3 regions of the Paenarthrobacter sp. R1 genome follow, and region 3 is predicted to be linked to each of the others. Evidence: riboswitches for the same ligand, from Rfam matches in the RefSeq annotation. Region 3 holds a riboswitch; each other region holds the start of a gene.

Region 1 (9,732 bases), 620 kb from region 3:
ATGACATCCTTGAGGCTGCCCACGGGCAAATAGAAACGCTGCCGGGACCCTGCCGGCATGTGGGCAGATGCCGGCGGTTCCGCCCGATGGACCAGTGCCAGTTCCTGCAGCTTCGCGAGGATCGGTTCAAGCGCGGACAAGGTTGACCCGGCAATGACCTTCTTCAGGCCGGCAGCGGAGGCACTGTGTCCGGTGTCTGTGTTGGTACACAGATGGAGGGTTTCGAGGACCTGCATTTCCGGCTTGGTGAGTCGCTCCAAGGCCCGCTGGACACTGACCCGGGCGCTGGCCCTGGCCGCGAGTGCCGCAAAGTCCGGCGCCATGGGGGAGATGAGGTCCGGCCGCGCGGCAAACAAAGCCCGCAGCGAGGCATCGCTGCGCGCCTCGAGTTCCTTGCTGAGCGCTCGAATCAGGGACATCAGTTCAACGTTACCGCCAGCGGCACGCAGATGCCTGTCCCGCCGCAGCGGCTATTGGCGCCGGCGCTGGCGGGCTGCGTCCACCACCAGGAAAACGGCCATGATGAAGGCTATCGGCAGTCCGTAGAGTGCAGTCGAGGTAACCCATACGGGTGCGGCCCCGCCGTTGAAGGCAATGGCCATGACCGCTGCCACGGCAGCCAGCGAAACAAAGGCGACGACGGCGGCAGCAACAGTCAGGGGGCGGCGGTAACCCGGGGAAGTCATGCTCCAAAGGTATCCGGTTGCCGTGCGCTTCCGCTAAGCGCGAAGCGCCAAAGCGGGAATAGGGGGCCGGGCAGGATAACCTTGAAGGAGCAGACCCACACGGACCGGGCTGTCGCCCCTGATCCCGCAGGACCCTGTGGATGCGGCGCCGGCCTGACGTGTTTCCCACGCAAGAACGAAGAAGGTTGATTACGTGCCCACCGGCAAGGTCAAGTGGTATGACAAGGACAAAGGCTTCGGATTCCTCGCGGCCGAAGACGGCCAGGAAGTATTCCTGCCCAAGACGGCCCTGCCCGCGGGCGTAACCGAGCTTAAGGCGGGAACCCGGGTGGAGTTCGGCGTTGCCGACGGTCGCCGCGGGGCGCAGGCGTTGGGCCTGCGTATCCTGGACAAGACCCCCTCCATCGCCAAGGCCAAGCGTATGAACGCGCGGGACCTCGCTCCGCTCGTCCAGGACCTGGTCACTGTGCTGGACAACCTCTCCGGCACGTTGTCCTCCGGAAAGTACCCGGAAGGCAATAAGGCGAAGGCAATCGGTACGGCACTGCGCAAGGTTGCCGACGAGCTGGAAGCCTAAGGAACAGCCATGACTTCCGAATCCGCACAGGATACGCAGGCCGCCGGGAACGCATCTCATGCTGCCTCCGCTGCCGAGGCTCCTGCCAACGGGGAGACCCCTGCGAGCGGGGCCGGCCCGGCAGCCAAGGAAGTCCCCGCGCGGAAGGGTGCTGCGCCGAAGCCCCGCGCCGGAGTTCCGGTGTGGCGCACCGGTAAGCCGGACGCGTTCCTGGCTGCCGCCGTCGACGTGGCCCGGACAGCAGTGGAGGGTATCGCGAAGCCCGGCGAGGTAGGCGCCCACATCGGGGCCAAATCCGAGGGCGACCGCGTTGTCACCCACCTGTTCGAATCCAAGCTGCCCGGCTATGGCGGGTGGCAGTGGTACGCCGTGGTCACCCGGAACTCGCGTTCCAAGATTGTGACCGTGAGCGAGCTGGGATTGCTGCCCTCGGAGGACTCCATCCTCGCGCCCGAGTGGGTCCCGTGGGCCAAGCGGGTCCGGCCGGAAGACGAGACGCCATTGGTCGAGGAGACCGCCGGAGAAGTCCCGGAAGAAGCCGTGCAGGCGGAAGAAGCTGAAGCCGAGGCTTCCAGGAATGAACCGGCCGAAGACGCGGACGATGCCGACGCGGACGCCGAGGACGCCGTGCAGGAGCCTGCAGACTCCCCGGAAGCCTGATCCACCAAGACTTTAAAAATAATCGGCGCCTGCCGGGAGCTTCTCCCGGCAGGCGCCGATTATTTGTGGGGGCTACTTCTTCAGCTCGCCCACCACGTAGTCAATGCTGGCGAGCAGGGCGGAGACGTCGTCCGGTTCGATCGCAACGAACGTCGCGATCCGCAGCTGGTTGCGGCCCAGCTTGCGGTAGGGCTCGGTGTCAACCACGCCGTTGGCGCGCAGCACCTTGGCGATGGCCGCGGCATCGATCGAATCGTCGAAGTCGATGGTGGCAATGACGTTGGACCGCTCTTCGGGGTTGGCAACAAAAGGGGTCGCGAATTCGGAGGACTCTGCCCACGAGTAGACGCGGCTGGCAGAATCTGCCGTGCGCTTGCTGGCGAAGTCTAGGCCGCCGTTGCTGTTGAGCCACTGGACCTGCGCATCCAGGGTCACCAGGGTGGAAAGCGAAGGCGTGTTGTATGTCTGGTTCAGCTTCGAGTTATCGATGGCGGTCTGCACGTCAAGGAAATCAGGAATCCAGCGGCCGCTTGCCTTGATGCGGGCAGCGCGTTCAAGCGCCGCGGGGGAGAAGAGGCCGAGCCACAGGCCGCCGTCGGATGCGAAGTTCTTCTGCGGTGCGAAGTAGTAGACGTCGGACTCAGCCACATCCACGTCAAGGCCACCAGCTGCGGAAGTAGCGTCCACCAGCACCAGGGAACCCTCATCGGCGCCGGCAACGCGCTTGACCGGCGCAGCCACACCGGTGGACGTCTCGTTCTGCGGCCACGCATATACATCCACGCCGGCTTCCGCAGCTGGAGCGGGGCGGGTCCCGGGCTCGGACTTGATGATGGAGGACTCGTCCAGGAACGGAGCCTTGTTGGTGGCGGCTGCAAACTTGGAGCCAAACTCGCCGAAGGACAGGTGCTGGGCCTTCTTTTCCACGAGGCCGAAAGCCGCGACATCCCAGAACGCCGTTGAGCCACCGACGCCGAGGACTACCTCGTACCCTTCAGGAGCACGGAAGAACTGGCTGAGGCCCTCACGAACGGAGCCTACGAGGTTCTTGACCGGTGCCTGGCGGTGGGAGGTGCCAAGGATGGTCTTCGATGCAGCGGACAGGGCTTCGATCTGCTCCGGGCGGACCTTGGACGGTCCGGCGCCGAACCTTCCGTCCTTGGGCAGCAGGTCGGCGGGAATGGTGATGCTGGTGTCGCTCACGCGTGGCTCCAATGTGTATCGGTCAAAGACGGGGAGGTGGCAGGTGGCATCAACTGCCCCTTCGACACCCCCAATTCTGCCTGAACAGGCGCGGGTGCGCGTACCCGGTGGTGTCATAGTCCGCCACGTGGAACGTGGTCGCGCGCGTTCCCGTCGTCAAGGGGGTGGAGGCAAGGTACCCGGAACCTTTGTGACCCTTCGAAAATTATCAAGAGTAATTCCAAATAAGCTAGGCTGGGGTACGCGTTCACAGGGTGGCGCAGGGGGACGTGCAGCCTCTACGGACGCGGTACGGTGGACATTACGCAAGAACTGCGTTCGAGGAGAGCTGAGCTGGATGACGGATCTGATCGATACCACTGAGATGTATCTTCGGACCATTTTGGAACTTGAAGAAGAAAACATCGTGGCTCTCCGCGCCCGCATCGCTGAGCGGTTGCGCCACTCCGGTCCTACAGTCTCCCAAACGATCGGACGCATGGAGCGCGACGGCCTGGTGGTGGTGTCCAATGACCGGCACCTGGAGCTCACGGAAGTTGGCCGCAAGCGCGCCACCGAAGTGATGCGCAAGCACCGCTTGGCTGAACGCCTCCTTGCCGACGTCATTGGCCTCGACTGGGCGTACGTCCATGACGAAGCGTGCCGCTGGGAGCACGTGATGAGCGAACGCGTGGAACGCAGGCTGTATGAACTGCTGGAGCATCCCACGCAATCCCCGTACGGGAACCCGATTCCCGGCCTGGAGGCCCTGGGCGGCCTCGCTGTCCAAGCTCCCTTCCGCCCGGACGTCAACCTCCTGCAGGCAATGGATGGTTACGCTGCCGACTCCCGCGTTGTGGTGAGCCGGCTCGCCGAGCCCATTCAGGTTGAGCCCGAACTCCTGACCCAGCTGGACGAGGGCGGCATCCGCCCGGGTGCAGCCGTTTCCCTGGAGCGCGTGGGGGACTACATCTCCGTCCGGGTGCCGGGGATTGAAGGGGCCCTCGAGCTGCCGCCGGAAGTAGCTGCCCACGTATTCGTGGCAGTCGGCTAGCAAGCGAAAGGCCGGCAGGGTGCAGGCGTTCACTCCATGTGGGCGCCTTTGCCTTGCCATGGGCGTGGTTGATCTCACGTCACGCCGCCGCGCGGCGGTGTGACCTGCGGTTTCCGCGGATAGGTGATAAGGGGAGCAGGCAAAAAACGACCGCCCTGTAGATAACGAATTTATTACCGCGGGCCTTAATCCCCTATAGTTATCTACTAGCGCCGATATCAAAGCGTTACCTGATCTGGAGCCGAGCTCTGCCAGCAGATCAGGGGTGTTAAACATCTACTGGCAGAGGCGGGGGAACCACAATCGGCTGCCTAGAGAAGCAGCCTTGGGGTGAAGTCCGCAGCAGCAGTGCCTTACTTACGCAATTCCCTCCTGGGATACCTGTGTGCCGTGAGCGCTGCGTGCGGGCCGGGTCTTTGCACTCTCTGATCCGAATCCGACAGCTAACTTCGCAGGCTTTTGAGAGAGGAACAGAGTTTGACTTCGCAGAACGTCAGGGGCCGTCGACGCGCTACCGGCCCCGCTACTGAGCTGCGGCCAGCCCGCGTAGTATCGGAGATCCGGCCCCGTGACACCCAGCGTCAGGTGCGCCGCCGTAAGAGCCCGATGCGCCAGGTGGCCGATTTCGCAGCAGCCAGTGGTGTAGGGCAGAAGGCCGGCGTAGCACTCGCTGCTACCGGTCTTGCGCTCACTGTCGGCCTGCCTGCAACGAGTCCCGTCATGGCCACGTCCGAGTCCGGGCAGACTGAGGCCGCACTGGCCGTGGGCGGCGGGAGCCAGCCAGAGGTCTCCGCGGAAGCGTCCGCCAAGATCGACTTCAGCCGCGCCGCGGTGGCAACCAAGGCGGATCCCGACGGCAAGCTCAAGCAGTTGCTGAGCGCCCAGTCCGTGGGAAGCATCCAGGCCAGCTCCTCCAAGGGCACCATGGCCAGCCCCTTGGACACCCTCAGCACTGCATCACCGTTCGGCTACCGCATCAGTCCGCTGACAGGCGGCAGCGGCGATTTCCACCGCGGCCAGGACTTCGTGGCCCAGTGCGGCACGGCAGTCCACGCTGCTGCGGCGGGCAAGGTCACCTTTGCGGGTTGGCACGAATACGGTGGAGGCAACCGCGTGGTGGTGGACCATGGCAACGGCCTGGAAACCACCTACAACCACTTGTCGTCATTCAACGTCAAGGTCGGCGACACCGTGAATCGCGGAGACACCGTTGCCTTGAGCGGCACCACGGGCGCTTCCACCGGCTGCCACCTCCACTTCGAAGTCCAGGTCAACGGCGAAGTCGTCGACCCCATGGGCTGGCTATAACCCGAGTTGATGGTCGTCTCTCGCATTCTTGACACGCCCCGTGATCTGAATGTGACATTTGCGTTCAACTGTTGTACCGTACAAAGCGCATCGGCTTTTTAGGGGGCCGATGCACTTGGGTGGATTGCCTAGCTCTGCCACCACTCAAGGTCCGTTCGCATAATTCGTCTGGCAGGGGCGGGGGAACCAATTTTGGTCTTCGAAAGAGGGCCTTGGGGTTAAGTCACAAACGCTTCCAACGGCGTGTGGCCGGATGACTCCCATCCGAATCCGACAGCTCACCTCGCAGGCATTGGGAGAGGCTACCTTCGTGTCATCACGCACTACTTCTGCGCGCCACCGCGCCCAGGCGGTTACCCCGTTGAACACTCTTTCCAAGGCTGTTTCAGCGAATGCCGGAACCGTCGGCCGCCAGGCCGCAGTCCTTGCAGCAGCATCGGGCTTGGTCCTCAGCGTCGGCCTTCCTGCCCAGGCAGCGGATACTGACGTTTCCAAGGCTGAGTCCAGCGCACAGCAGCTGGTGACCACCGCCGTCGTCACGGCGGAACCAACCGCCACTGTTTCCTTTGAGAGCCCCGTTGTGGTTACCAAGGAAGCCCCCAAGATCCAGCGCGCTTCCCAGACCACGCAGCGCTCCCAGGCGAACGGCAACCAGAATGCCGGCCAGGGCGAGGGCGCAGTCACCGCCAAGTCCGCCGGCTCCAAGGATTCCGCAGCCAGCGCCGCGGCTTCGGGCCTCGCAGCAATCGCGTACACCGGCATCGGCCACCCGTACGTCTGGGGCGGCACCACCCCCAACGGTTGGGACTGCTCCGGCTTCACCCAGTGGGTTTACGCGCAGGCCGGCATCAGCATCCCCCGCGTCAATGCATGGACCGCCATGAAGCCCACCAGCACTCCCGCTCCCGGCGACCTCGTCATGCAGAACGGCGGTGCCCACGTTGGCATTTACGTCGGCAACGGCATGATGGTCAGCGCCCTGAACCCCAGCCAGGGCACGCTGCTTCACTCGGTAGCTTCTACCGGAACCTCCTCCTTCTTCACCCTGCGCTAAAAACCGTCCAGGTAAGCCAGCGCGCCCCCCGGGTGCTGGCCTGCCCATGACCCGCGTGCTTCCCAGCAGCACGCGGAAACGAAAAGAGATCATCATGACCAGTGCAAACAAGGTTGCGCGGCACCGGGCCGAGGCTCCCAAGACCAGCTCACTTGCCGTGATTGCAAAGGCAGTTTCGGTGAACGCCGGTGGCGTCGGCCGCCAGGCAGCCGTCATCGCCGCGGCTTCGGGCTTGGTCCTGACCAGTGGCGTTGCTGCCAATGCGGCGGATACCAATGTGGATCGCGAGTCCACCTCAACCACCTCCCTGGACATCCAGTCCGTCGTGCAGTCCACCATCGCCGCTGACTCCACCGTTGCCATCTCCTACGAGAGCCCGGTTGTCACCACGGTCGAGGCGCCCGCGCCCGTCGTGGAGAAAGCCCCGGCCAAGGCTGAAGCGAAGAGCTCCGCACAGGAAGCCACTGCCTCAGCTTCCAACGCTGCTGGCGGCGCAACCGTGGCAGTCAGCAACGCTGCACCGGCAGCAAAGGCTCCGGCTGCTTCCAGTGGCCTCGGTGCGGCCATTGCCGCTGCAGCCTACGCCCAGCTCGGCGTGACCCAGGACTGCACCATGTTGGTCACCAACTCCCTCGCAGCCGTGGGTATCAACTTCCATGACTGGCCTGCGGGTTACCTTTCCCTTGGACGTACGGTCAGCGCAGCGGAAGCCCAGCCGGGCGACCTCGCTTACTACGCCAACGGTGGTCTGGCCGGACAGGCACACATCGCCGTCTACGTCGGCAACGGCATGGCAGTGCATGGCGGATGGAACGGATCCACCACTGCTCTGTTCAGCGTCAACGTCGGCTCCGGTCCGGTCTTCATCCGGGTCAACGGCTGATCGAACTTTGAGGAAATACCCCGCAGGTTTCACCTGCGGGGTATTTCCGTCTTAAGGGGCAGGGCCGGGGCCTGTGGGCGACATCACAAGCTAATTCCACTGATAATTCGTTGATATGGCATATAAGTGCTTACTCTTATGGTGTCGATCCACAGCCCGTACATGCAGAGGGCAGCCGGCCCTCGTGCCCCTGGCGGGTGCGGCCGTTAAGAGGTACGTGCATGCGCACACTCGTTCTGAATGCTGGATATGAACCGCTGGCGGTAGTTACCTTCCGCCGGGCGCTGGTCCTTGTGCTCACCGGAAAAGCAAGCGTAGTGGCCGAAGGCGGCGAACCTGTCGTCGGGCCGCAGGAGATTCTGGGACGCCCGTCCGTGATCCTCCTCAATCGCTACATCCGGCCGCGGTACAACAGGATCACGGCCGTCAGCCGGCGCGGAGTTCTCCGCCGCGACGGCCACCGCTGCGCCTACTGCGGTAAGACAGCCCACACCATAGACCACGTCCACCCCAAATCCAGGGGCGGCGCGGATTCCTGGGAAAACCTGGTTGCGGCGTGCTTGAAATGCAATAACGCCAAGAGCGACCACACGCCGGCAGAGATGGGTTGGAAACTCCGTTTCACACCCGGCGTCCCCTCCGGAACCATGTGGCAGATCAAAGAACTCGAGAAGCCTGCGCCGGACTGGGATCCGTTCCTCTTGCCGGAATCCGCTGCCTGATTGATGTGCGTCCGCCCTGTGCGGCACCGGTAATCCGGTGCGGCACCGGTAATCCTGTGCGGCACCGGTAATCCTGTGCGGCACCGGTAATCCGGGGCGGCACCGGTAATCTGGGCGGATGGAGTTCAACGCAGTGATCTTGGCGGGTGGCAGGGCCACCCGCCTTGGCGGTGTGCCCAAACCTTCGCTGACCTACGACGGCGCCACCCTGCTTTCGCATGCCCTGGACGCAGCCAGGGGTGCTGTGGCAACCGTAGTGGTGGGCCCCGATCCCGGCACGTTGCCGCCCGGCGTGCTGACTGCACGGGAGGAACCTGTATTCGCCGGTCCTGCTGCGGCGATTGCCGTAGGACTGGCTGCCCTGGCGGATCGGGGGCCCGCCCCTTGGACCCTGGTCCTCGCGTGCGACATGCCGCATGCCTCCCGCGGTGTGCAAGCGTTGTTGGCTGCGCTTATTGCCACGCCGAAGACCGAGGGTGCCATCGCCGTGTCCCCGGACGGGCGCAAGCAGCCGTTGCTGGGGATCTACAGCACACGGGCCATGGAAAGGGAAGTGGCCCTGGCCTCGGAAGGGGGAGGGTTAACGAACTCTTCAGTGTTCCGCCTGCTTGCTAGGCTGAAGGTGATGGCGGTGCCTGTTCCCAGCGGTTCCACGGATGATGTGGACACGTGGGCGGACGCCGCGGTACTGGGCATAGACAAACAGCAGGAGGCGGACGTGAAGAGCCAGGAAGAGACTCTCGAGGAATGGTGCCGCATGCTGCTGCAGGCATTCGAGCTTGAAGGCGTCGAGGTGGATGTCAACGAGGTCCTCGCCGTTGCCGGCGTTGCGGCGCATTCCGTGGTGCGTCCCGCTGCACCCCTGACCACGTTCATTGCCGGCTATGCGGCCGGAATGGCCCGGGGAATCGGGCAAGCCAACGACGACGCGGCCATGAGTGCAGCCCTCGGCCTGGCACGCCAAGTGGCCAAGCAATACCCGGAGCCCGGGGCAGAATCGGAATGACCGCGGCCCCGGAACAGGGCCACCACGCGGCACATACCTGGCAGGAGGCCCGGCAGCGCGCCTTTGAGGTTGCTGCTCCCATCCCCGCGAGCCCCGTTCCCCTGAGGGCTGCGCTCGGTCGGACGCTTTCCTCGGATGTATTGGCTCTCCAAGACATGCCCCACTATGCCTCGTCCGCCATGGATGGGTGGGCTGTCAACGGCAGCGGACCCTGGATACTGAGCGAACCGGGGCAGCGCCTTGCCCCGCACCAGGCCAGCCCGATCGTTACCGGCGGGCTCATTCCGCCCGGGGCCAAGGCAGTGCTGCGCAGCGAGAGCGGCGTCATCACCACGGACGACGACGGCCTGCCGATACTTGGGCTCGGCGGAGCCGCCAAACCGGGGGAGCCCCGCAACGGGCAGCACATCCGCAAAGCCGCGGAGGAAGCAGCCGGGGGCGAGGTCCTGATCAAGGCCGGGGCGGTCCTGAATCCCGCCCATGTGGCCCTGGCGGCCTTGGCCGGACTGGACGAGGTGGAGGTGCTCGGCAAGCCGCTGGTCCGTTTCCTCTTGACGGGTTCCGAAGTGGTTGACCAGGGCATGCCCGGCCCGGGCCAGG
Region 2 (9,732 bases), 2.2 Mb from region 3:
CTCGGTTCGGGGTTCCGGGTGCAGGCCGCCAGTGCCGCGGCCGAGGCGGTTGCCACAGACAAGGCCAGGAAGCGGCGACGGTTGAGGTTGGTGTACATAACTGTTCCTTCAGTAGGCGGACTTTGCAGCATCCGCCGGATGTCAAATGGGGGTGAGGAAGGTTCCGGAGAGGTTCTGCAGCTGATAGATGAACTGGACCCAGACTCCGGTAACCATGAGGATGCCCAGGACGATAAGCATGGAGGCGCCGGCAATGTTGACGGCACGGATGTGCTTGCGGACGAAGGTCAGAGCGTTGCTGACCCACCCCAGTCCCAGGGCTGTGAGGGCAAAGGGAATGCCGAGCCCCAGGCAGTACGCGAACGCCAGCAGCGCCCCGCGTCCGGCGCTGCCTGTTGTGACGCTCAGCGACAGTACAGCACTCAAGGTAGGACCCATGCAGGGTGTCCAGCCGAGCCCGAAGACCACTCCGAGCAGCGGGGCCCCGGCCAGGCCGGTCCGTCGGCCGAGGCTGATTTTGCGGGTCTGTTGCAGCCACGGCATCAGCCCCAGGAGCGCCAGCCCCATGAGGATTACCACAACGCCCATGCCGCGCATGAGTGCGTCCTGCCACCGCAGGAGCCAGGAACCGATCGCACCGAATGCTGCCCCGTACAGGGTGAAGACTGCCGCGAATCCGAGCACGAACAGCCCCACGCCCGCCAGGACACGGCGCCGGTTCTTCGGCTGTGTCGGATCTGTCAGGCCGGAGACGAAACCGAGATAGCCGGGCACCAGGGGCAGGATGCAGGGGGACAGGAACGATACCAGGCCCGCACTCATTGCCAGCGGGATGGCAATCAGCAGCGCACCGGAGGTAACGGTGGAGGCAAAGAACCCGCCGATGTCCATCGGCTCAGGCGGCGTCAGCGGGACGGAAGGTGGCCCCGCCGTCGGTAGAGACGACCAACCCGGCAGTGGTGGCGGCCCAGATCCACGGACTGCCTTCGGATCCCTCGGAGGCGGCCACGGCCTGGACACTGCCGTCAATCTTTCCGGTGCTCTTCCAGCTGAGGCCCCCATCCGTGGAGATATAGACGGTGCCGTCGGGGGCGACACCCGTTGCTTCGGCGGTGCTGGCGAAAGCGGCGAACTGAATCACCGGCGCCGCCGGGACCAGGGTCCACGTGGTCCCGGCATCCGCCGACCGTTGGACGCCCTCGGGGGTTGTTGCGAGCACGGTGTCGCTGTACGGGTTCCCGGCCAGGACGGCCGGGGTGAAGCCGGCAGCGGCGGGCTTCCACGTCGTGCCGTCCGTGCTGGTCCGCATTGTTCCGTCAAAGCCGACGATTCCGGACTTGGTTGTCGTGAGCGCATGGAAGTCCGATTCCCGTTGCCGGGAGACCTGTTCCCAGGTCTTTCCCCCGTCCGTGCTCTTGATCAGACCTAGCGGATTGGGCATTGTCGAGTCTTTGCCGGGATGGCCGGAGGCGTAAAACACGCCCTGGTCCATGGCGGCCGTGAAACCCATCAGATCGTTTGTGGGTCCAATTTTGACACTCGTGTTTTTTGAGATGTCGAAGAGCCCCTCGTGGGTCGCCAGCAGTATCTGTCCGGTTTCGGAGTTCACGCTTAAACCGTGGACGTGGGAGCTGGGCAGGCCTGAGGCGGCGGGAGCGGGTGTGGCGCCCGGAGCGGCGGTTGCGCCCGGGGTGCATGCGGACAGCGTAAACAGCAGGGCGCTGGCCGCTGCGAGGGCAGCAACAGGCCGGTGACGGGGTGAAGAATGCAGGGGCACGGGAAACTCCAGGGGTGGGCCGGATGAACCGGGAAGAATGAAGGGGAGGTGCCGGCCCCCCGGGGGGGTGGGGAAGGGGCCGGCACCGGACTTATGCTGGCTACAGGGTGGCCAGCAGGTCTTTCATTTCCTGGATCTCGGCGTCCTGGGAGCTGACGATGTCCTCGCTGAGCTGGACCGCGTCCGCGTTCTTGCCGTTGGTGGTTTCAGTCTTGGCCATCATGACCGCGCCTTCGTGGTGGGCGATCATCTGGGTCAGGAACAGTTTGGCGGCTTCGGCGCTCTGGGCGGCCTCGAGTTTGGCCATGTCATCCTCGCCCATCATCCCCTCCATGCTGTGCGCAGAAGACATCTCGGTGGGCATCATCGTGGGCTGGCCCCAGCTTTGAAGCCAGCTGGTCATCTTTTCGATCTCCGGGCCTTGGGCTGCCTTGATCTTGGTGGCCAGGTCCGTCACAGCGGGGGGAAGGCCCGCTTTTTTGAGCATGATGTCGCTCATCGTTACTGCCTGGACATGGTGCGGCATCATCATCTGTGCGAACATCGTGTCCGCGTCATTGAACTCAGCCATAGCTGCTGCTGAAGTTGCCGGGGCGGAGTCCGATGACATCCCGGAGCTGCCGTGGTTCATGCCGGACATGCTGCCGGTCCCGGAACTGCCGGAGCCCGACCCGGCCGAGCAACCGGCAAGAGCGAGGGCTGCGGCGAGGGCGGCAGCAGAAATTGTCAGGGTCTTTTTCATGAAAATCAGGTCCTCAAAAGTATCAGCGGCGTCTGGGCGCCCTTGGTGATGGCATGCAGCGGCAAACCCGCGCCGGGCTCGGCTGTTTCATGCAGGTCATTGGCTGGACGGTGCGCCGGTGGAGAGCTCGGCGCAGAGGAGTGGTTTACGTCCGGCTGATACAGAGGTCACCGGGGGAGGGGCTGCCCGGTGAGTAGGAGTAGGTGCTGCTGAGAGCAGCGGCGGCACCAATAGCAGGCAGCTCATAGGGGGCTGTTCCCGGCATCGGGGCTGAGAGGGTGGTGTTTCCCGGGGCCAGGACGCAGGCACCGTCGCCGGCCGACATTTCCGGGCACGAACCTGCCGGGGCGCAGGTAGAAGAAGAGCCACCGGTGACCGCAGTCTCAATGGCGGCCGCGCCGGTGGTCGTCCCCGTTACATGCGAGTGGCCGGCCGGCATGGCCTGCAGCTGCAGCGTGGAGGGGCCTGCCGCTGTCATGCCAGGGCCTGGTGCCATGTGGTGGGCACCGGTCATGACGTGCATGCCGAAAATGCCGGCAATGATGGCCAGGGCCGCGGTCAGGAATCCTGCCCGCAGGAGGAAGGCGGTGAAGCGACCATAGGGTGTCGTAGTCACAACTTCCTCCTTTCCGTGCAGGTTCGATGTCATAAGGGTACCGGCAAGGGGGTGTTGTCCCTTCCGGTTACCGCCTTTTCAACGCGTCTGGATGGGATTTGGTTTCACTGTTTCCACCGGCTAGTGATGAACGGGGCGATCCGCGACGCCTGTTCAGGAGCGGATTCCGGCCGCCCGTGTGCCAGCGGGACCGGTGGCCCGTCCATTGCCCTCCTCCCGGGGTGCACAACGCCCCCGGGAGGAGGTCCGCAGTGGAAGTGTGGAAGTGCGGATGTTAGGTGCTGGCAAGGGTGTAGCCAGCGGAGGTGACAGCCTCCCGCACGGCTGCCTCATCGGCCCTGCCTCCCACCAGCAGGCGGGAGCGGCCGCCGGGGACGAGATCAACGGAGGCCGATTCCACACCATCAAGGGCAGCGACGGCCTTCTCAACAGTCTGCACGCAATGCCCGCAGGTCAGACCATCCAAAGCGAATTCAACGGCGCCGGTGCCTGCGGCTGTGGTGGGCTCAGAGGAGGCTTCGGTCGAGCAGCAGCTGCACCCCGATGCGGAGGAGGCCAGCGGCAGCTGGGTACGGTTTTCGGTTCCACACATGTCAGTTTCCATTCCTTGACGAAGGAGTAATGGGCGCTGGGGTTGAACGGCTGTGAGAGGCGGTGCGGTGCACTGCCGGGACATACCACTTCACGGACAACACCCATAGCTTACCCCTGGGGGGTATCTCCAACAAATGGGACACGTGTGACGTCGGACTCGCCGTTATTCAAATGTGACAAATGCTGCTTGTGTGAACTACGGTCTAAGCCGTGCCGGTTTCGCCGAATGCGGCACTCCCGAGTCGATTGCCTAACTCTGCCGCTGCCCGGGATCCGTTCGCAACTTTCGTCCGGCAGAGACGGGGAACCCAACAACGGCCTGCTTAAAGCGGGTCTTGGGGTGAAGCCGTGTCTGGTGCGTTTTGCGTACCGGCCCGGCCGGGTGTCTCCCATCCGAATCCGACAGCTAACCTCGCAGGCAGTGGGAGAGGCCCTTTCATGCCCATTCGCAAAGCTCACGGCCGCCGCCGTGCGGTCCCTGTCCAGACCAGCGCCCTCGCGGTACTGTCCAAATCCGTCGCTGCAAACGCCGGCGGTGTGGGCCGCCAGGCCGCTGTCATCGCGGCAGCGTCCGGCCTTGTCCTGACCAGCGGTATCGCCGAGCAGGCAGCCGCGGCCCCGACTCAGCGCGATGCGGAGCCGACCTCGAACCTGGAACTCACCAGCCAGGTACAGACTCCCCTCAGCGCGGACGCCACAGTCCAAATCTCCTTCGAGCGTCCTGCCGTGGAGACCACGCCTGCGCCCGTCGTAGCAGTAGCCAAGCCAGTCGTCGCTGAGGCGCCTGCAGCCCCTGCCGTCACCGCGCCGGCTGCACCTGCTAAGGCTAAGGCGCAGATCACCGTCACGCCTGCAGCGGCTCCTGTTGGGGCGCCGGCCGCCGGCGGCGTCAACGCCATCATGGTTTCCTCCGCCTATGCCCAGATCGGCATGATCCAGGACTGCACACGGCTGGTGGAAAACGCACTCAACGCTGCAGGGATCCCGGTCGGAGACCTCGGCCCGATGCAGTTCATGAACTACGGCACCGTTGTTGCCGATCCCCAGCCCGGCGACATGGTGATGCAACCCGGGCACGTGGGAATTTATGTTGGCAACGGCCAGGTCCTCAGCTCCGGCCTGAACGGCAAGAACGAAACCGCCGTCCACCCGCTGACCTGGATGACCTCCAAGGGCGCCGTCACCTTCGTCCGGGCCGGCAAGTAAAGCGCTGAGGGGCCTGTGAGTCACTGCCTTGGGGCGGTGACTCACAGGCCTTCAGCATCCCTTGCTGACACCGGGGACTACACCTTGTGACGCCGCCCGAAACGGCGCAGCCGCAGTGAGTTGCAGACCACCAGAACTGAACTGGCTGCCATCGCGGCCCCCGCAATCATCGGGTTGAGCAGCCCCAGGGCGGCGACCGGGATGCCGACGGCATTGTAGAAAAATGCCCAAAACAGGTTGGTCTTGATCGTCCCCAAGGTTCGACGGGACAGTTTGATGGCCTGCGCGACCTGGCCCAGGTCACTTCCCATGACCGTAAGATCCGCGGCAGCGATGGCGACATCCGTCCCGCTGCCCATGGCAATGCCAAGGTCGGCCTGGGCCAGCGCCGCCGCATCATTCACCCCGTCCCCGGCCATGGCAACAGTGGCCCCGCTGGCCTGCAGCCCGCGGATAGCCTCAACCTTGCCTTCGGGAAGCACGCCGGCGAGCACGTCTTCTGCGGGGATGCCCACTTGCGCTGCCACTGCCGAGGCAGCCGAGGCGTTGTCGCCGGTCAGCAGTATCGGCCTAAGTCCCAGCTCCTTGAGTTGCGCGATCGCGGCGGCAGAGCCGGGCTTGAGGGTGTCCTTCAGCGCAATGAGGCCTGTTGGCTCCCCGTCTACGCCGACCCAGATGACAGTCGCTCCGGACTGCTCCTGGGCGGACAGAGCTTCGTAGTGGTCCGGCGCCGGGTTAATACCGTTCTCCACCAGCCAGGCCGCCCGGCCGGCAACGACCGACCGGCCGTTGACGGTTCCTCGGACGCCCCCGCCGGGTGCACTGTAAAACCCTGCGACAGGCAGCAGAGGCGCCTTCTCAGTCGCTGCGCGTGCGATGGCATGAGCAATGGGGTGTTCGCTGGCAACCTCGACTGCTCCGGCCAAGGAAAGGATCTCTTCTTCGGTGGCCGAAGTAAAGGAGTGCACTCCGGAAACGGAGAGCTGGCCTGTGGTTACGGTGCCGGTCTTATCCAGCACGATGGTGTCTACGGTCCGAGTGTCTTCCAGGACCTGTGGGCTCTTAATGAGTATGCCCAACTGAGCGCCACGGCCGGTCCCCGTGAGCAATGCGGTCGGCGTGGCCAGCCCTAACGCGCAGGGGCACGCAATCACCAGAACCGCCACCGCAGCAGTAAAGGAGTGCTGCAGATCAGTAGTGGAAAAGAACCATGCGCCGAAGGTCACTGCGGCGAGAACCAGCACGACGGGGACAAAAACAGAGCTGATCCGGTCCGCCAGCCGGGCAATCGGGGCCTTTCCGCTCTGGGCCTGGCTTACCAGCCGCCCCATCTGCGCGAGAGTCGTTTCACTGCCCACCCGGGTTGCCTTGACCAGCAACCGCCCGTTGGCATTGATCGTTGCGCCGATCACGGTGTCATCAACACCTACATCGACCGGCAATGATTCTCCGGTGATCAGGGATGTATCCACCACACTTTGGCCTTCGACAACGAAACCATCGGTGGGTATTTTCTCGCCGGGGCGGACGACGAACACGTCACCGGGCTCGAGACGGTCCGCCGGAATCCGGGACTCGACGCCGTCCCGGAGGACCGTAGCCTCCTTCGCCCCGAGGTCCAGCAAGGCATGAAGTGCGCTTCCTGCCCGCGACTTCGCGTTTGCTTCCAAAAAGCGGCCGAGCAGCAGGAAAGTGGTCACGACGGCCGCGACTTCGAAGTACAGGGCATGGGCATCCATCGCCATTCCCGTGTGCGCGGTCAGGTTTGGGTCAGCGAACAGCTGCCATGCAGAGAATAGAAAAGCAGCACTGACCCCGATGGAAACCAGCGTATCCATCGTTGACGCAAAGTGGCGCGCGTTGACAGCCGCAGCATGGTGGAACGGCCATGCAGCCCAGCTGACGACGGGAAGGCTCAGTGCGAAGACGGCCCATCCCCAATGCGGAAACTGTACTGCCGGGACCATCGAGATGACGACGACCGGTAATGTGAGGGCCGCAGCGAGCAGCAGCCGCGGAAGCAGCACCGACCCGGCCGACCTGGTTTCCCGGTCTCCTTCGAGCAGTCCCTCCGCCATGGTCGTCCCGGCGTCGGCGTCCTGTACATCCCGGGAGCCTCCTGATGCCTTCAGCGCCGCCGAATAACCGGTTGCCGTTACGGTGTCCAGGATTTGCTGGTCCGTGATGGAGTCCGGGACAGTGACCTGCGCGGACTCCAGCGGAAGGTTCACGCTCGCCTCGACGCCGTCAAGTTTTCCCAGCTTGCGTTCCACCCGGGCAACGCAAGAGGCGCAGGTCATGCCCTGGATGTCCAGTTCAATGACCCGGGTGCCGGTAGCTAGAGTTTCCGTAGCCACGCTCAGACCCTGTCGGGGACGACAGCGTAGCCGGCTTCAGCGATGGCCTCTTGGACTTGCCGTGTGTCCAGCTCCGCTCTCGAAGTGATGACGGCGCGGGAAATGCTGTCTTTGTTCAGGTCGATAGCCACTCCCTCGACACCTTCAAGCTCCTGGAGCTCTTCGGTGACTGAAGCAATGCAATGGTTGCAGTGCATGCCTGAGATGTTGACGTTCGTGGTGACGCTCATGGCAGTCTCCTCTTTTCTAGCGCAGCAGGCGTCCGATGGCCTCTGTCGCTTCTTTCACTTTGGCTTCGCCGGCCGCATCTGATTCGGCGGCGGCATTTACCACGCAGTGGCCTATATGCTCCTCGAGCAGCCCAAGGCTGACCGCGTGCAACGCCTTATTCACTGCTGCGACCTGAGTCAGGATGTCAATACAGTACGAATCCTCATCGACCATACGGGCGATACCGCGTACCTGGCCTTCGATACGCTTCAGCCTGCGCAGGTACGCTTCTTTGCCACCGCTGTATCCGTGGCCGCCGGCCGGCTGGATGGCGTCGATGTTATCCCTTACTACGGCTTCTTCCTGCATATCCCAAATTTATACCCCGGAGGGGTATAAATCAAACGACGTTCGGGGCATCCGTCGCGGGCGCCAGGGACGTGGGCGTAGCCGCGCGGCCTAGATAAGGGGTGCCGCTCAATAAGCATTGGGTTTCCCCCTGCAACTGGTTCAGCCGCCGGTGCAGGCACCCAGACACTGGCCCTTATACCCGCACGGGTATATTGTGGGCAGTATTCGCCCAGCTATGGAGAACGCCGTGCAACTTGATTCAACTAAACTCGCACCCGTTATCAACCGCCTCAAGCGAGCCCATGGGCAACTCGCCGCCGTCACCCGGATGCTGGAAGATGGCCGCGATTGCAAAGACGTCGTCACCCAGCTCGCAGCGGTTTCGAAGGCCTTGGACCGGGCAGGGTTCGCCATTATCGCCACTGGTCTGGAGCAGTGCATCACCCGGGAAGATGCCAGCATGGACAAGAAAGACCTGGAAAAACTCTTCCTGTCTCTCGCCTGAGCCGCGACGACCGAAAATCCAACCCATGGAGGGAGCCGGCGCGGGCCGCTCCGGTTGTGGACTGGGCCCCGGAGTCCCAGGGGCGCATTATTCGCCATCGCTGCACCGAAGGACACGAACTGCCGCGGCTCCCGGGGCCGACCGCCGGTACCGAAGCCGATGCCATAGGAACGGAGAAGGAAAATGATGGGCGGATATGGTTCGATGATGGGCTTGACGTGGCTGTTCTGGGCGCTTCTGATTCTCGGTATCGTGCTGCTGGCGGTCCTTGCCGTACGGTTTTTCTCCGGCGGTATGAACCATGGTGGAACCGGGCGCGGGCAGGGCCCCGGCGCGGACGGTCCCGCTTCGGGCGCCGGTGCCGCCCGGCGGATCCTGGATGAACGGTACGCCAGGGGAGAATTGAGCACGGAAGAATACCGTGAGCGGCTCAAGGTCCTAGGGGACGATACCTGATGCAGCCTTTGAGCCGTCGTACTGCCCTGCTCCTGGGCGGTGCAGGGGCGGTGGCCACCGTGACCGGCGCGGCCGGCCTGCTGTGGGGCCAGGGCACGGGCGCCGGATTTCAGGCCACCGGTGGGCAGGAACTCAGTGAGCCGCAGGCCCTGCACAGTGCCGATGGTCGCCTTCAGGTGAAATTGTCAGCAGCCCGGGGCCGGGTGCGTGTGGCCGGCAGGGACGCCGACGTTTTCTCCTATAACGGGTCCCTGCCCGGCCCCACCCTGTTCCTGCGGCCCGGGGACCGGTTGAACGTGGCCCTGGAGAACCGGCTGACGGGCCCGACCAACCTGCACGTCCATGGCCTGCACGTCTCCCCGGAGGGCAACGGCGACAATCCGCTGGTCGCGGTGGACCCGGGAACGTCTTTTGATTATGAGTACCGTCTGCCAGCACACCATCCGCCGGGAGTGTACTGGTACCACCCACACCGCCACGGCAGCGTGGCCGACCAGATCTTCGGCGGCCTGTACGGGGCGATCATCGTCCGGGACCCCCAGCCCATACCGGTCAGCAGGGAACGTGTACTGGTTATCTCTGACATTTCCCTCACCGGCGACGGTTCCATCGCCGCCGTCTCGGCGATGGAGAAAATGATGGGCCGGGAAGGGAACCTGATCCTGGTCAACGGGCAGCCGAACCCGGCACTGGCCGCCAGGCCCGGAGATCGCGAACGGTGGAGGATCATCAATGCCTGCACCGCCCGCTACCTGAAACTGCGCCTGGACGGCCAATCCCTGCAGTTGCTGGGCCTGGATTCGGGCCGCTACCAGGAACCCCGGAACGTCGAGGAAGTGCTGCTGGCCCCCGGCAACCGGGCGGACCTGCTGGTCACCGCCGCGAAGGGTGCGGCCGCACTGCGCACCCTGCCCGCGG
Region 3 (9,732 bases):
TTCGGTGGCGGCATTTTCAAACTGCCGGGGCGGGTCGGGTTGCGGCGTGGGTTCCGGCTGCCGTGGAGAACCTCCGGCCCCGGGAGCACCGCCGCCCTGCCCAAGCCGCAAGTAGTTCCCAAGAACTCCAAGAATGTGGGTGGGTTCCTCCGACCAGCGCGGCATCCCGATGTCTATCTCCGCGACGGCCCGGTCCCCGTATTCGGCAAGGAACCTCTCAAGACCGGCTTGCGGACGTGCCGGAAGCCCACCTGCCTTGTAGGCCTCCGCCAGTTCTGCGGCGCCACGGGAAACGAAGAACTCAACTGCTTCCGGGTCCTGTCCGATCTTGCTCGCCAACTCCCAGAGCGCAAGGTCCATCTCGGTGGTGACGTTATGGGGCAGGCCACGAATAACTGTTTGAAGTTCGTCGTAGGAAACGTCGGGACCCAGCAATTTCCGGACCAGTGCCAGCAGGGCAAAGCCAAGTGCCGGAAGGGGCAGGACCTGGGGAACTGTGGCAAAAATCCGCTCTCCGAGGATTCGCTCCACATGCTGCAACCTCTGATGGCTCGTGGCGGAGACGGGAAGATCGAAGGCGTCCTTCAAGTCTTGGCTGACCTTATCCAGTTGCCTCATGGCCGCTGCGGGCCTGAACAGACCCCGAAGGACCGTTTCCGGCACCCGGTATCTCGCTGCAACAGGAGCCACATGGCGGATCAGCTTGAAAGGAGTCTTGTTGGTCATGGCGAACCGGGGGTCTTCGCTGAGGCGCCGGATCAAAGCGGCGGACCGGGCCTCCATAATGTCGAAAATCCTGGGCGCAAGGGCCCTGCCCACCCTGCTCCGAAGCACTGAAGTGATGTCGAAGAAGATCCGCTGGCCAGCCTCGTAGTACGGCGAAGGGCCCGTGCGCGGGTCCGGCACGTCAAAGCCGGCCCGGCGGGCGACGCAGGAAGCAATCAGCCTGATTCCCGCCAGCCCCATGGGCGTCAGGGGCCGGGTGAGGCCCTGGGCCAGGCTGAAGTTCAAGAACGCATGCTCGCCCCCGGAAGACGGCGTCCTTGTTGGTCGCGGGTACAGGGTGGTGATGGGCCGCGCCTGCGTCAACCACAGCTTCCCGTCCCGGTCCATGGCCCACTCGGTGTCCTGCGGAGCTGCGTAGTGTTGTTCCACGCGGTCGCCCAAGGCCGCGAGCGCCCGGATCTGGTGGTCCGTGAGGCAAGGTTCCACCCGCGAAACTTCGCCGTCAGTCCCGATCGCCGCAGCGTCAAGCCCGGTCTTTCCAAGCTGTCCGGAGTGTTCAACCCGTTCAGTCCCCCCACCGGGCAGGGGCCGGATCTCGACTCTACGGTCACCGATGGTGCGCGTCAGGATCTGGAGGCTCCGGATATCCACCACGTACTGGTCGGGATTCACCGCGCCGGAGACCACTGCTTCGCCCAGGCCGGGACTCGCATCGATGACCGCCTCCTGCCGACGCCCGGTCAGCGGGTTGGCCGTGAACATGACGCCGGCGGTGGCGGCGTCGATCATCTGCTGCACTACAACGGCGAGCGCCACCGTCGAATGCCGGATCCCGTGTGCAGTCCTGTAACTCGCCGCCCGGTCAGTCCACAGGGAAGCCCAGCACCGGCTCACTGCGTCCAGCACGGCATCCACGCCAACCACATTCAGGAAAGTGTCCTGCTGGCCGGCAAAGCTCGCAAAAGGCAGGTCTTCCGCCGTGGCCGAGGACCGGACAGCAACCGGGACATCCGGGCCCAGCCTGTTGTACGCCGTGCGGACTTCTTCGGCCACCTCTGGAGGAACACCGGCAGCCAGCACTACGGAGCGGGCACGGGCCGCCAGGGCATCAAGGGAAGAATCAACGACGTCGGTCCCGTCCAGGGCAGCCAGCACCTCACCCAACGCTGCGCCGTCAAGCGCCCGGCGGTAGGCCGCCGTCGTCAGGCAAAATCCGGGCGGCACCGGCAAACCGGCGGTGGCCATTTCACCAAGGTTGGCGGCCTTGCCGCCAACCTCCGCCAGCATGCCTGAACGAATCCGGTCCAACGGAAGGATGAAACCGTACCCGGCTGTTGAAGCCTTCCCGGTTTGCCCGCCCTGCTGCGGCCCTTCCGCCGCTTCACCGTCCATGCCGCCGTGAAGCGTCAGGTCCTAGTCGTTGCCCAGCATGGGGCCGAACTTGGGCCTGTCCGCAAGCCTGGAGTCTTCGCGATCCGGGACCACCATGACCGGTCCCTTGGCGTGGTGCAGCACGCCGTCCGAGGTTGAACCGAGGAGCATTCCGGCGAACCCGCCGCGTCCACGGGTGCCCAGGACCACCAGTTCCACTCCCCTGCTGGCCTCCACCAGGACGTCCACGGGAGAGCCGTCTGTCAGCTGGGTTTCCACCGTGAGATGCGGGAAATGGCTGCGGAGCCAGGCAACGCCGGCATCCAGTTGGACCTTGATATCCGCGAACAGGGCATCCCTGTCCAAGGGGGCCGGCACCCAGGCCAGCGAGCCGCTGTACTGAGGCACAGCGCAGACTACCCGCAGCTTCGCGCCCATGCGTTCTGCCTGTTCAGCAGCCTCCAGGACCGCCACTCGCGCCTGTTCGGAGCCGTCAACACCAACTACAACAATGTTCTCCACAGTGCGGGGACCGGCCTTCGCGTGTTCGGCCTTGATGTGCTTGTCCTCGGTGCTCTGGCCCAGGCGGTCGGCGCAATACAACGGCACCGTCACTGTGGGGCACTTCGCGTGGGCCGGCAGCGCGCTGCTGACGGAGCCCAGCAGACGGCCGACGAATCCACCGCGTCCGCGGCTGCCCGAAACCAAGAGGGCGGCTTCCGCGGAGAGATCCAGCAGGACACCGGCGGCATCCCCGTTCTCCACCGAGGCGTCAACGTCGATGTTGTAGCCGGAAACCTTCTCCACGGCCTGTTTGGCGATGGCTTCGGCGCCTTCCCGGATCATCGAGTCGTCCACCGTTGCGTATCCGCCGTCCAACCCTGAGGCGGCGAAGATCGGCACTGAATAAGCGGTCACGATGTGCAAGGGAAGTTGCCGGCGTTCGGCTTCACGCGCTGCCCACACCAAAGCGCATTGTCCGTGTTCGGAGCCGTCCACTCCAACCACGATGCCGCCCGGTGCTACTGCTTCCGCGTCACCGCCGCGGGGATGTTCAACGTGACTACCGTGCTGGTCCATTTGGGGCCCGCCTCTCCACCTGCTGCTTGATGTTCCGGCCATTCTGCCAGAGGTTCAACGTAGGGGTGTTACACCTCACGTTGTGCGCTAATGTCCGTGAACGAGGAAGCCACGGGACTTCCTCGTCCAATGCCAACTATTCTCGTTTGCTTATAGCGAATCAAGGCGGCTTTTCCGCTATCTGCATAACGGTCCGGGCTCGGTTTCAAGGCCCTCCCGGGACGCCCCGGGAAGAAGTAATAACACGCTGTCAGGAAGGCTACCCAACGCCCCAAAAGTTCTGTAGTGTTCGAGTCACCGAATGGCCGGGGAGAGTGTTCCAGAACACATACCGGCCATTTATTTGCGACCGTTTGGGGGAACCGGAAGCGTCCAATCCTGCCTTTGGGCACGTACGTCAAGGAGGAACCACGCAGTGTCACTCATGCCTGATTCCGCCACGGAGCGAACCACCACCGTGGTGATCGGAGCCGGACTCTCAGGCCTCGCCGTGGCCAGCGAACTCAGCCGCTACGGCGTGGGCTCGATCGTGGTGGACGGCTTCGGCCCACTGGCACAGACGGGTCCTTCCGTGCATACCGGCATGCTGCAACGCTGCGAGGTAGCCGATCCCGCTTCCATGCTGGAACGGAACCAGATCCTCCGCCACCTGCGGAACTACGCGGCCAGTCACCACCTGGATGTACGCAACACCACCAAGGCGGTCCGGCTGGACCTGCTCACGGCTGCAGAAACTCCCCTCGCATCCCCTCGTCAATGGGCCGTCCACACGGCGCACGGCATTCTCCTTGCCGACCACGTTGTAGTGACGCGTTGCGCGCAGAGCCAGCTACGCAAGATGCTGGCCGAGCTGGGGATTGCCGTTGGTCAGAACCTTGTGGCCGCCATGCGCGCGGTGGGCATGCATCTGGTGGGAGTGGGAGAACTCATCACTCCAACCCCCAAGGAAGTCCTCCGCCAGGCCAAGGCGGTGGGGCAGGCCATCTCTTCGAAGGTGGCACTTCCAGCAGCGCCCGGCCTCGCGATCGCCTAAGCCCGGCAACCCCCACAGCGGCACCAAGGCAGCCCGGAAACAGGGCTCTTGGAGCAGGGGCCTTAGACCAAAAGCCTTAAACCAAAAAACCGGCACCCCGGGAGGAGAAACCTCCGGGGTGCCGGCCTTTTTGTGAAGCGTGAAGCTTATGCGCCGGCGCGGACGTACGTGAGCGGGCCGGTTGCGGTCAGCCAGCTGATCGGGTGGATGCCGGTCTGGTTACCGTTGATGCCACCGGAGATGGCCTGGCCATTGCCGATGTAGATGGCAACGTGGCCGGACTGGACGATCATGTCACCGGGCTGGGGATCACTGACAACCTTGCCGTAGTTCATGAATTGCATGGGTGCAAGGTCGCCCACCGGGATACCTGCGGAGCCGAGGGCCTTTTCGACCATGGCGGTGCAGTCCTGCATGACACCGATCTGGGCGTAAGCCGAGGCAACCATTGCTGCGCTGACGCCGCCAACAGCGGGTGCCGGGGCAGGTGCTGCGGGAGCAGCAGCGGCAGGTGCGGAAGCAGCAACCGTGGCGGTAGCGGCGGGAGCAGCAGCCTTGGCTGCGGCCTTCTTGGGAGCCTCAACAACCGGAGCCGGCTTCTCGATGACCGGTGCTGCCACGGAAGCAACAGCGGGACGCTCGAAGTTGACGGTGGCCGTTGCTGCGGCAGTGACAACCTTGTTGGGGGTTTCGGCAACGGTTTCAGCAACCGTGGCGGGGCTGGAGTCCCGCTGGACCGGAGCCTGTGCCGGAGTTTCGGCAGCGTGCGCAGCAATGGAACCGGTCAGGACAAGACCCGAAGCTGCAGCGATGACGGCTGCCTGGCGGCCAGCGCCTGAAGCGTTGCTGGCAACTGCCTTGGAGATGGAGATGAACGGATTGGGGCGTACGCTGTCCGCCTTACGACGGCCGCGAAGAATGCGTGAAGACATGAAAGAGCCTCTCCCGATGCCTGCGAGGTTAGCTGTCGGATTCGGATGGGAGTCACCCGGCCACTATCCACCGCTGTTCAGCGGAAGCTTCGTGGCTTCACCCCAAGGCGCGCTCATTGGCGGCCTAAAATGGGTTCCCCGTCTCTGCCGTAGGTATGTCTGCGAACGGATTCCGACCTGCGGCAGAGCTAGGCAATCAGGCCGGAAGTGCGCCGAATGCGGATCGGGCACAGGTACTACCGTACGCGATGATCACGGCAAAGTCACATTTAAGTAACGAGAAGTGGGCGTCGAGCGTGTCGCAGTAACCGTTTCGAGATTTTCGCAGGTATGTAGAAAACCCCGTCATTCCGCGGATTTATCGCCCTCGGCATCATTGGAGGCAGCCAATTTCCGACGGGCTGTAACGGCCAGGAAAATAACGAGCGCAACAGCTAATGCAGCAAACGCCACGATGCTCCACGGGAACGGCTGGGAGGCGTCCGGAGCGGGTTCGCTGACGGGGGTTCCGGGGGCCGCAGTTCCTGCGCTCGGAACAGTGCCCGAACCTGCCTGGCCCGACGCGGACGGCGAGGCTCCCGCGGTGGCCCCCTCCGACGTCGTGCTTCCTGCTGTTGCCGTGAACGTAAAGGTGCCCTCGATGGGGTGCGAATCGGAGCTGACGACGCGCCAAACCACCGTGTACTGGCCCGCCGGAGCGCCGGGGCGCAGTTTTTGGACCGCCTGGTTGTCGATGATTTGCACGGCGCCGTCCGCCCAGTTCTCCCCGCCCGCGGTCACCGACATGCCCGAACCAATAGCCAGCGGCCGGTTATTGAACGTGACGGAGACCGATGCCGGAACTTCCGCAACCGTGGCTCCGCTGGCCGGACTCGTGGATTCTGCGGCGTCGTGCGCCGATGCCGGGGCGGCGCCGAAAAGCAGCGCCGAGGCGAAGGCGAGGGCAGCAACGACGGCGGCCAGGAGCGGGCGGATGGTGCGCATGGGGCGGTTTCTCCTAATGTTGGCTTCCTTACAGACTAGGCGAATCGTCAGGCCTCCCCGCACGGGCGGGCATAGGATTTGAGAGCACACTCACACGATCCCCGGAGACATCCATGCTTAAACAGGGTTCTGCAATCGACCGCTACTTCAAGATCTCCGAACGTGGATCCACGTATTCGCGGGAAATCCGTGGCGGCTTCGCGACCTTCTTTGCCATGAGCTACATCGTGGTCCTGAACCCCCTCATCCTGTCGGGGGCTGACTCGAGCGGGGCATCGCTGGGCTTCACGGCCGTCGCCGCCACCACGGCCTTCGTGGCAGGCATCCTGACCATCCTCATGGGTGCTTGGGCCAAGCATCCCTTTGCCGTAGCCACAGGTCTGGGCGTCAACGCGTTCGTGGCCGTCACCGTCGCCTCGCACCCGGGCCTGACATGGCCGGACATGATGGGCCTGGTGGTCCTCTCCGGCCTGACCATGCTGATCCTTGTCCTCACCGGGTTCCGGACCGCCGTCTTCAAGGCCGTCCCCGAGGCGCTCAAGACCGCGATCGTGGTGGGCATCGGTCTCTTCATTGCGCTGATCGGCCTGGTCAACGCCGGCTTCGTGCGCCGCATCCCCGACGCCGCCGGAACCACCGTTCCGCTGGGCCTGGGCGTGGACGGCAAACTCCTGGGCTGGCCGACGCTGGTGTTCGCGGTCGGCCTGGTCCTCACCATCGCGCTGGTGGTGCGCAAGGTACGCGGTGCCATCCTGATCGGCATCATCGTCTCCACCGCGCTGGCTGCGATCCTTGAATTCACCCTGCATATCGGCCCGAGCAACGACGGCACCACCATCAACCCCCGTGGCTGGTCGCTCGTGGCGCCCAAAGTGTCCGAGTGGGGCGCTCCGGACCTTTCCCTGATCGGCAAGGCCAACCCCTTTGGCGCCTTCGAACACCTTGGCTTCATCGGTGCCGCCCTGCTGGCCTTCGTGATCCTGCTCAGCATCTTCTTCGACGCCATGGGCACCATGGTGGGCCTGGCCAATGAGGCCGGAACCGTGGATGAGCACGGCAACATCCCCAATGTGGACCGCGTTCTCCAGGTTGATGCGCTCGGCGCGATTGTGGGTGGCGGAGCTTCGGTGTCCTCCAACCAGATCTTCGTCGAATCCGGCGCCGGCATTGGCGAAGGCGCCCGGACCGGCCTGGCCTCGATCGTCACCGGTGTCCTGTTCCTGGTGGCCATGTTCTTTACGCCGTTGATCAACCTGGTTCCCTTCGAAGCCGTTGCGCCCGCCCTTGTTGTGGTGGGCTTCATGATGGTTTCGCAGGTGGGCAAGATCGACTGGCAGGACTGGGGCGTCGGCATCCCGGCGTTCCTGACCATCGCCCTCATGCCGTTCACCTACTCGATCGCCAACGGCCTCGGCGCAGGCTTCATCTCCTACGTCCTGATCCGCACGTTCCAGGGCCGCGCCCGCGAGGTACACCCCTTGATGTGGGCTGTGGCTGCCGCATTCCTGCTGTTCTTCGGCATCGGCACCGTGGAGGAACTGCTCGGGGTGAAGTAACCTCATTCCGGTATTACAGACACTCCGGGCCCGGAACTGCTGGCATTGGCAGTCCGGGTCCGGTGTGCTTAAACCATGGAAACCAGCGCCCCCGCCGTAGACGTCACCCCCACCGCGTGGACCGGCCGCTTCGACGGCGACGGCCCCGAGCACCGCCGGTGGTGGCAAGCTGTGGCTCCCCACGCTGCCGGGACCGCCGCTGCCGGCGTGCGCTCCGCCGTCGTACTGGGCTTCTGCAGCGACGCAGGGGTTCGCCGCAACAAGGGGCGGGTGGGTGCTGCCGCGGCTCCGGCCGCGATCCGTGCGGCGCTTGGTCCGCTGGCGTTCCACCTGGACCGGGAGGTGTTCGACGCCGGTGACGTGGTGGTGGAGGGCGACCAGCTGGAGGACGGCCAGGCACGCGCCGGACGTGCCATCTCCGGACTGCTCGACGCCGGCAACCTCACCGTTGTGCTTGGCGGGGGCCACGAAACCGCGTTCGCCAGCTACCTGGGGGTGGCCGGCTCCGAAGTCCTGCGCGGCAAACGGCTGGGTGTGCTGAACCTTGACGCCCACTTTGACCTGCGCGACGAGCCCGTCCCGAGCTCGGGAACGCCGTTCCTCCAGATGGCCCAGGAGGAAGCCGCCGCTGGCCGGGAACTGCAGTACGCCGTCGTCGGTATTTCCGAACCCAACAACACGCGGACCCTGTTCGACACAGCGGAGCGGCTGGGCGTGAAGTATCTATTGGACGAGGGGTGCGCGCCGGAGGTCGTGGAGACGTTCGTGGCCGATTTCCTGGCAGGCATCGACGTCCTTTACTTGACGATCGACCTTGATGTGATGCCCGCAGCGGTGGCGCCCGGCGTCAGCGCTCCGGCCGCGTACGGAGTGCCGCTGCCGGTGATCAGCGCCGTCTGCAAGCAAGTGGCCGCCAGCGGGAAGCTTGTGCATCTTGATGTGGCGGAATTGAATCCTGAGTTCGACATTGACGGGCGTACCGCCAAGGTGGCTGCTCGGTTGGTGAACACGCTGCTGGCCTAACTGTGTTTGGCTAACCCTTTTGCTGGGCACATCATCCCCATAGCCTTGTGGAGGGAAGGATGGCGATGAGCACGACTCCTGTGGATGTTCCGCGAAAGGGCACTGTCCGGAATAAGTGGTCCTGGGTGGCCGGACCGGTGGCCGTTGCCCTGGGTCTGGGCGCCCACGTTGTTTCCGGTGGAAGCGCCCCGGCCATCCCCATCCTGCTGGGATTCGTGGCTTTGTCTGCCTTGGCGGCCCAGCTGATCACACACTGGATCCACGGACCCATCTTGCTGCTGCTCATCTCCGGGGCGGCGCAGCAAGTGCTGTTCTTCGGCTTCGATGCCTTGGGTGGTTCCTTTCCCGGCCTCGGTTCCCTGGACCACCTGCACGGCACGGGGCAGATCCCCGCGGACCTCCCTGCCGCAGTGTCCGGTGGCGGCGCCGTCCACGGGGCGGACCTGATGCTCTACACCCACGCCGCCGCGGCCATTCTCACGTTGCTGATTGGCGCAGGCGTGGCGAAGCTGGGTCACAGGCCCGTACGTCGTCCCGCAACTCGAGATGGCATTTAATGGCAATGTCCGGCCCAAACATTGCCATTAAGTGTCATCTCGCGGGGTTTAGGGCGATCATGAAAGCATGGCACCCGGGAATGAGCCGGCCGATGGGTTCCTGACCGACTACTACGAACACGTATCGGACGACGACGTCCGCAATTACACTCCGGAGACACTCCTTGAGCGGGCCCGCTACCATCGGACACTGGCCGAGCGCCGCGAGCCCGGGCAGGCCCTGGTAGGCATCCTCCACGAGACCGATTCCAGCGTGGTGGCGATCGTCGCGGACGACCTGCCGTACCTTCTCCCCTCCGTCACGGCCGAGATTGCCCGGGACACCTCGTCCATCCGGCTCCTGGTCCATCCGGTGTTCCGCGTCGAACGGGACCCTGCAACGCACCGGCTCACCCGAATCCGCAGCGGTCCGCACCGCACGGGATTGCCCACCGGGGTGGCGCCTTCCCCGGCAACGCACGACGACGGCG

Evidence for each region. A riboswitch is a leader RNA that binds a small molecule or an ion and turns the genes downstream of it on or off. The one in region 3 is predicted to bind cyclic di-AMP.
Region 1: it holds a riboswitch for cyclic di-AMP, as region 3 does, so the genes downstream of both, QN084_RS16645 (M23 family metallopeptidase) here and QN084_RS13695 (NlpC/P60 family protein) in region 3, are expected to answer to the same signal.
Region 2: it holds a riboswitch for cyclic di-AMP, as region 3 does, so the genes downstream of both, QN084_RS01095 (NlpC/P60 family protein) here and QN084_RS13695 (NlpC/P60 family protein) in region 3, are expected to answer to the same signal.

The regions. Positions count from the first base shown of each region.
Region 1 is NZ_CP127115.1:3,422,423-3,432,154, forward strand. It holds gene QN084_RS16615 (helicase-associated domain-containing protein) at 1-419, opposite strand, end outside; gene QN084_RS16620 (hypothetical protein) at 471-686, opposite strand; gene QN084_RS16625 (cold-shock protein) at 880-1,263, shown strand; gene QN084_RS16630 (DUF3027 domain-containing protein) at 1,273-1,923, shown strand; gene serC (phosphoserine transaminase) at 1,996-3,126, opposite strand; gene QN084_RS16640 (iron-dependent transcriptional repressor DtxR) at 3,464-4,159, shown strand; cyclic di-AMP (ydaO/yuaA leader) riboswitch at 4,416-4,632, shown strand; gene QN084_RS16645 (M23 family metallopeptidase) at 4,637-5,467, shown strand; cyclic di-AMP (ydaO/yuaA leader) riboswitch at 5,614-5,773, shown strand; gene QN084_RS16650 (C40 family peptidase) at 5,778-6,521, shown strand; gene QN084_RS16655 (NlpC/P60 family protein) at 6,616-7,404, shown strand; gene QN084_RS16660 (HNH endonuclease) at 7,626-8,126, shown strand; gene QN084_RS16665 (NTP transferase domain-containing protein) at 8,245-9,132, shown strand; gene QN084_RS16670 (molybdopterin molybdotransferase MoeA) at 9,129-9,732, shown strand, end outside.
Region 2 is NZ_CP127115.1:223,953-233,684, reverse strand. It holds gene QN084_RS01125 (multicopper oxidase family protein) at 1-98, opposite strand, end outside; gene QN084_RS01120 (cytochrome c biogenesis CcdA family protein) at 142-891, opposite strand; gene QN084_RS01115 (F510_1955 family glycosylhydrolase) at 896-1,777, opposite strand; gene QN084_RS01110 (DUF305 domain-containing protein) at 1,878-2,519, opposite strand; gene QN084_RS01105 (hypothetical protein) at 2,665-3,135, opposite strand; gene QN084_RS01100 (heavy-metal-associated domain-containing protein) at 3,410-3,727, opposite strand; cyclic di-AMP (ydaO/yuaA leader) riboswitch at 3,967-4,164, shown strand; gene QN084_RS01095 (NlpC/P60 family protein) at 4,168-4,935, shown strand; gene QN084_RS01090 (heavy metal translocating P-type ATPase) at 5,013-7,235, opposite strand; gene QN084_RS01085 (heavy-metal-associated domain-containing protein) at 7,295-7,522, opposite strand; gene QN084_RS01080 (metal-sensitive transcriptional regulator) at 7,539-7,871, opposite strand; gene QN084_RS01075 (metal-sensitive transcriptional regulator) at 8,089-8,358, shown strand; gene QN084_RS01070 (SHOCT domain-containing protein) at 8,542-8,814, shown strand; gene QN084_RS01065 (multicopper oxidase family protein) at 8,814-9,732, shown strand, end outside.
Region 3 is NZ_CP127115.1:2,806,132-2,815,863, reverse strand. It holds gene QN084_RS13710 (PEP/pyruvate-binding domain-containing protein) at 1-2,118, opposite strand, end outside; gene QN084_RS13705 (universal stress protein) at 2,140-3,177, opposite strand; gene QN084_RS13700 (FAD-dependent monooxygenase) at 3,602-4,210, shown strand; gene QN084_RS13695 (NlpC/P60 family protein) at 4,357-5,142, opposite strand; cyclic di-AMP (ydaO/yuaA leader) riboswitch at 5,146-5,308, opposite strand; gene QN084_RS13690 (copper resistance CopC family protein) at 5,488-6,126, opposite strand; gene QN084_RS13685 (NCS2 family permease) at 6,240-7,682, shown strand; gene hutG (formimidoylglutamase) at 7,758-8,705, shown strand; gene QN084_RS13675 (hypothetical protein) at 8,771-9,262, shown strand; gene QN084_RS13670 (NAD-glutamate dehydrogenase) at 9,330-9,732, shown strand, end outside.